DNA from 2 places in the Pseudoalteromonas sp. C8 genome. Region 2 is predicted to be linked to the other one. Evidence: riboswitches for the same ligand, from Rfam matches in the RefSeq annotation. Region 2 holds a riboswitch; the other holds the start of a gene.
What was found. A riboswitch is a leader RNA that binds a small molecule or an ion and turns the genes downstream of it on or off. The one in region 2 is predicted to bind lysine.
Positions count from the first base shown of each region.

Region 1 (3,416 bases), on a different contig from region 2:
GCTAAAATTCGCGCCGAAAATAGGCACATGAAATGGAATGTTATTTGTGTGTTCTTTAAAACTATATCAAAGGTTGTTTAACTACCATGGTTTCCTCGATTATTCTAACCCTGATAGCGATTGCATTTTTACTGATCGTTATAGAAGATATAATCCATGTCAATAAAGCTAAAACCACGCTGTTTTTTGGTACGCTTTGCTGGATTCTTCTTTTTATATACCCTCTACACGGGCAAAGCCCCGATACGATTCAACACCTTTTAAATGAAAATATTTTAGAAATTGCCTCTCTATGGCTATTTTTAATGGCTGCAATGACCTTTGTAGCGTATTTAAATTCAAAGGGGTTTATAGAAAATATTGTTCACCGTGTTATGCCAAAAAGTATTAGCGAAAAAAAGCTCATGTTTTTGGTGGGTGGTTTTGCATTTTTGTTTTCGTCGATTTCAGACAACGTAACAGCGACGCTTATATCGCTCGCGGTTGTTATGTCGTTAAAACTTGAACCTAAAAAGCTCATTAAATACGCCACGCTTATTGTGTTTGGTGTTAACTCAGGTGGGGTCTCGCTAATAACCGGTGACGTAACCACACTGATGATATTTTTAGATGGCAAAGTAACCATTGCTCATTTATTACTACTTATAGCGCCAGCACTTGCAAGCGTTATGCTGCTAGCCGCGTTACTGTCTATCGGTATGAAAGGGCGTGTTGAGTTTGCTGGTGCAGGTAAAACCCGCATTGAAAAAACCGACATTACCATTGCTGTTATATTCTTATCTACCGTAGTGAGCACACTTATGCTGAGTGTAGTTTACAGCGTACCGCCTTTATTAACTTTCTTGTTTGGTTTATCAGTGATGTTTTTAGTAGCGCAATTTTTAATGCGCAAAAAAGACATAAACAAAGACATAATCGATTTTGTTCGCGATATAGAATACGACACATTATTGTTTTTTGTAGGTGTACTTTTACTTGTAGGCGCGCTTAAAGAAATTGGTATGTTGAGTAAATTTACCGACCTATACACGGTAATGGCACCTGAGTACGCAAACTACTTAATGGGCATATTATCAGCAGGGGTCGATAACGTACCGCTTACTGCTGCTTTATTAAAAGCCGATATAGTAATGAGCCAACAACACTGGTTGTCGTTTACGTATGCAACGGGCGTGGGCGGTTCAATGCTTATTATTGGTTCGGCTGCGGGCATTATTGCCATGAGCAAAGTTAAAGCGCTTACCTTTATGAGCTACTTGCGTTTATCGCTGCATTTATTAATTTGTTACACCGTAGGATATGCGGGCTCGTATTACATGGGCAGTTTTATTTAACTCATAGATTATTAAATGCTTGACAGCTAGACGTCTAAACGATAACTTTCAAAGCCCCGCTACTTAGTGGGGTTTTGTTTTATTAGCTACTGGTTAATAAAGCATTCAGAAGAGGTGCGATACTTAGGTACTTAATGTTAGGCGACGAAAGCCGATGATCATTAAGGAGGGAAGTACTCGCCGAGGAAAATAATGGTACGTCGTCATTATTTTTCGGTTTATGGGGCTGAATCCTCAAAACTGTCACCAATATAGGTGGAGAGCTTCTGGCAGTGGACTTATCTTCAAGCATTCCTTTGCCAAGTTCTTCTTGTTTTATTGCGGTTTGGATACCGCGAAAGGAGACTAAATGACTACCCAATCAGCGCCACAAACAGTGCCACAAACAGAGTTAAGCGCAAAATCAGATTACATCGTTGCCAAATTTGGCGGAACCAGTGTTGCAAATTTTGAAGCGATGAGTCGCTGTAGCGAAATTATTGTTGCAGATAAAAGCGTACGTATTGTTGCCGTGAGCGCCAGTGCTGGCGTAACTAACCATTTAGTTGCACTGTGTAAATCAAGTATTACCCCAAGTGAGCGCCAAGAACACATAAACGGCGTGCTTGCTATTCAACAAACTATTTTAGATGAGTTATCGCTTGATGCCGATTTAGCGGTTGGCTTTAACGAAACCCTAAAAGCATTTCAAACATTGGCTCAAGAGTCACTAACTACCGATCAGCAACACGACGAGCTACTTAGCTTTGGTGAGCGTTTATCGTCGTATTTGTTTGCTCAGGTGCTGCGTTTACAAGGTTTAAATGCCGATCGCTTTGATGTGCGCAAGGTGCTTAAAACCGACAGCCAATTTGGTAAAGCAACGCCTAATGTTGCGGCCACAGCGCAAGCTGCTAAAGAATTCTTAATCCCGTTATTAGATGAGCAAGTAATTGTTACTCAGGGCTTTATTGGCAGTGACGAATACGGCCAAACAACAACGCTTGGACGTGGTGGTTCTGACTATAGCGCTGCACTTTTAGCTGAAGCAATTAACGCTAAAAGCGTGCATATTTGGACCGACGTAGTGGGTATTTTTAGCACCGACCCGCGTTTGTGCGCAAAAGCGACGCCTATTGCACGTTTAAGTTTTGACGAAGCCGCTGAAATGGCAACCTTTGGCGCAAAAGTATTGCACCCAGCAACTATTTTACCAGCAAGCCGTAGCCACATTAATGTATTTGTAGGCTCTAGCCGCGAGCCAGAGCGTGGCGGTACATGGATTGAGCGCGAAAAATCGCAGCAACCAGGTATACGCGCAGTAACGCAACGTAAAAACCAAATATTGCTTACGCTTAAAAGCCCAGAAATGCTACTAGCAAGCGGCTTTTTAGCACGCGTATTTACACTATTAAGTGAATACAATATATCGGTAGATTTGGTAACCACATCAGAAATCAGCGTAGCTATAACCCTTGATAACGCGCAAAACGCCTCGCGCCCAGAGCTTGATCAAGAATGCCTAGATAAGCTTGCAGAGTTTTGCCATGTTTCGGTAGAAAACAACCTAACATTGGTGGCACTTATTGGCTCTGAGATTCAATTACGCCAACACGAAATGAACTTAATGAGTGTATTAAAAGACTTTAACATACGATTAATTTGCCATGGTGCTAGTAAGCACAACCTATGCTTTTTAGTAGAGCAAACTGAGTCAGATAACGTAGTACAGTCTATTCATAGCCGTTTATTAGAAAACGATTTTGCTGCGTAAGTAACCGTTATTCAGGAAAATCACCTAGTAAAGTTACCTAGTAAAATCAACAAATAAAGTTACTTAACAAAATTACTTAACAAAATTACTTAACAAAATCATTTAATAAAAAGCATCGCCAGTCGATGCTTTTTTTATGCACCACACTCACATCAAAACAAACATTGTTGTCACTGCTATCAGCTACAGTAATGCTATTACTGCAAGCACTCAGCTTTGCACTATGTAATTCGTCAAACACATTGGGGCTAAGTAATTTTGCAATAGGGCGGCTGGTGGCTTTAGCAAGTGACTCTTTTAATGTCCAAATTCTAAAAAACGTATCTGCT
Region 1 covers NZ_WTKT01000003.1:232,378-235,793, reverse strand. The annotation lists gene nhaD (sodium:proton antiporter NhaD) at 87-1,334, shown strand; lysine riboswitch at 1,436-1,608, shown strand; gene lysC (lysine-sensitive aspartokinase 3) at 1,684-3,087, shown strand; gene GQR39_RS04710 (4'-phosphopantetheinyl transferase superfamily protein) at 3,173-3,416, opposite strand, start outside.
Region 1: linked by a shared signal. The riboswitch ahead of lysC (lysine-sensitive aspartokinase 3) and the one ahead of dapA (4-hydroxy-tetrahydrodipicolinate synthase) in region 2 are both predicted to bind lysine.

Region 2 (3,416 bases):
GTGCTAGCACTTGCTCAAGCTCACCTTTACTTGCTACGTCAAAATTAAAGCCAGCACTGTCTAAGCTTTGAATAATTTTAGACAGTGGATTTGCTTTTACCGCGTACCACAGTTTTACATCGGTTTGCGCAACTAAACGTGCAAGATGCGTGTTTAGTTGATCTAGGTCGTAAACAAAAAAAGGTGTATCAAGTTGTTGTGTAATTGTATTTACAGCGGTTTTGATAGGCGTGCTCAAAAAGCTCATTATCGTAAAACCTCTTCAAGCAATAACGATGCATCGCTTTTCTCGTCGCGGTATTTAACAATTAACGCACACGACATGCTTAAGCCTTGCTCGCGCGCCCACTCGTTTGACGCAGGGCGAGAGCCTGGTATTACAATCGCGTATTCTGGGATTGGCTCGCCTTTATCTAGTTGGCGCTCGTTTACGCAGTCGTATACCGGAATAGTCGCCGATAAACGCACGCCTGGGGCAAGTACTGCACCTTTTTTAATGACTACACCTTCAACAATAATACAGCCAGCGCCAATAAAGGCGTCGTCTTCTACAACTACTGGGCTTGCACCAATTGGCTCAAGTACACCACCAAGCTGCACTGCAGCACTTAAATGTACGTTTTTACCTACTTGTGCACACGAGCCAACTAATGCGTGGCTATCTACCATTGTGCCTTCGTCGATGTATGCACCAATGTTTACATACGCTGGTGGCATAATAATCGTGCCTTTAGCAACATAAGCACCACGGCGAACACTAGAGCCACCCGGCACCATACGTACGCCATCGTCAGTACTAAATTCTTGCGGAGCTAAGTTATGTTTATCAACAAAACCACCTGCAAACTCAGTATTAGTGCCATTTTTGAAGGCATCCAAAATGCCTTGTTTTACTTCTACGTTAGCTTGCCATTGGCCGCTTTCGTTTTGTGATGCTGCGCGTACTGCGCCCGATTCTAAATTATTTAATAGTTCTAACCAGCTCATTATAAAAACCTGTATTTAATGCCAAGATAAAATGGTGTTGTTTGCAGTTGTGATGCAATCGGTTTGAGTTAACTCAAGGTGTGTTAAAGGTGGACGAAGTTGCGGGCTGCTTAAGCGACCTTGCAAATGCATCAATACCTTTACGGGAATAGGGTTTGCAACAGCAAATAGGCTATTAATAGCGCTTGACCACTGGGCAAATAAATTAGGGTGTTGACCACTTAAGCTGCGTTTAACAAACTCGTGAGTTTGTGCGGGCCATGCATTTGCAGCTACCGACACTAAACCTTTTGCGCCAGCTTGAGCAAAATAAGGCATTAGCGCATCGTCGCCACTAAAAATAGCTAAATTAGGCGCAGCTTGGCGATAAGCTTCAAACTGAGCAATGCTGCCGCTCGCTTCTTTTAACGCCCATAAATTTTTATTATTTTGTAAGTTTTGAATTGTTGCCGTTGGAATGCTAACAGCACTTCGACCCGGTACGTTATAAAGCATACACGGGTGAACACTTGCATTAAGTAGGCTTTCAAACCAATGAGTTTGACCTATAGCGCCAGGCTTTGTATAAAGCGGTGAGCCAAGTAAAAAGCTATGAATTGGGAGTGTATTACAGTAGTTAACCCACTCAATTTGTTGCTTTAGGTTACTACCGCCCACAGCAACCATGAGTGGTACTGCTGGTTTTAGCTGGCATACGTGTTCAACAATGGCTTGTTGCTCTTTTAGCGTTAGTGCTAAACCTTCGCCCGTACTGCCAAGTAGTAAAATACCGTTATGTGCCGCTTCTTGCTCGCTAACCAGTTTAGTTAACGTGTTGTAGTCAACATCGCCGTGTTGATCAAATGGCGTTACGAGCGCGGTCCACAATGAGTAGTCGTTTAAATTGAAGTTGTTGATCATCTCTCACGAACTTATAATTTGTACCAACTTTATTAAAAACGTGATCATTTTAGCGATAACTAATTTAATGCAATTGGTATTATTCGAAGAGTTAAAAAGCTTTATGGAAGGAGCCGCATTAACGTCGTTCGAACTAATAATTCGAAGAGCGAATGGGCTTAAAATAATAGGGCGCACGGCCTTAATATTTAAGACCAGAAGCTCTCCACCAAACTAATAAGCTGCTTTTTATAAGCAGCTATTGGTGACAGTCGCTAGGGTTCAACCTAGTCGCCCGAAATAAACACCTCGCAAAAGTGGTTACTTCTCGGCGTTAATTCCCCTCACGTATGCTCACTGGAGTTTGCGCTCCTAACATACGCTACCTGAATAACGCACCTCTTCTAGCCCTTTGCACCTGTTTGTAGAGTAAAACTTACAAACCTGTGCATTTAAATAGGGTAATTACGGCGATTAAAGCATTTTAGCCATCTGGGTGTCAAGCTACTAAATACAGATTAATTCATCGAAAAGAGGGGTGGTTACGTATTGGGTGCTTTTCTCGTACACTAGACCCATAGTAGAAGTAAGGTATTAATCAGATGGAAAAATTTAGCGATATTTATAAGCGAGCGGTAGAGCGAAAAGGCTCTGAAAAAATGCTTAAGTTATTACTCGCAAAACCGCTATCTAAAAAACAACTAAGCACGTTAAGTGACGACGATTGGCTTGAGGAATTTACTCGAAAAGTATTTCAAAGTGGCTTTTATTGGTCAGTCATTAATAATAAGTGGCCAGGCTTTAGAGAGGTTTTTTGGGATTTTAGCGTTGATAAGTTATTAATGATGCCACCTGATATGCTGGAACAAAAAGCAACGGATGAGCGAATTGTTCGTAACTATAAAAAAGTAAAAACAATTACCGAAAATGCTTACATGATCCACGAAATAGCAGAGGAACATGGCAGTTTTAGTCAGTTTATCGCTAATTGGCCAACAGACGATATTATTGGTTTATGGGCGTATTTAAAAAAGCATGGTGCGCGTTTAGGCGGAAATACAGGGCCTTATGCACTGCGAGCACTTGGTAAAGATACTTTTTTACTATCACGCGATGTAGAGAATTATTTGCGTGCCCATAAAATTATAGACGGCGGCTTACAAACTAAAAAATCACTGAGTGCAGCCCAAGCCTTTTTTAACGAAATGCAAAAGCAAAGTGGCTTAAGTATGCAAGAGTTGAGCTTAATTGTGGCCTATGGCGTAGGTGACAACCGTGTTGGTATAAGTCAGCAATAATAGGAATTACCATGAAATTAGTGCCAAGATACACAGACATTACGGAAAACTTTGCGATAGAAGATTTCCCTGCAAGTGTTGCCTTTCCTCAGTTATTACTGTGGAACGAGAGCTTAGCAAAAGAGTTTAATATTAACGTTGCAGCTGATTTGCGTGCTAGCACTTTTAGCGGTAACGAAAAACAGGCGATTCCTGCAGTAGCACTTGGTTACTCTGGGCACCAATTTGGACATTTTTCACCACGTTTAGGCG
Region 2 covers NZ_WTKT01000011.1:52,807-56,222, forward strand. The annotation lists gene GQR39_RS12110 (PLP-dependent decarboxylase) at 1-247, opposite strand, end outside; gene GQR39_RS12115 (2,3,4,5-tetrahydropyridine-2,6-dicarboxylate N-succinyltransferase) at 247-987, opposite strand; gene dapA (4-hydroxy-tetrahydrodipicolinate synthase) at 1,003-1,887, opposite strand; lysine riboswitch at 2,078-2,278, opposite strand; gene GQR39_RS12125 (DNA-3-methyladenine glycosylase I) at 2,469-3,164, shown strand; gene GQR39_RS12130 (protein adenylyltransferase SelO family protein) at 3,176-3,416, shown strand, end outside.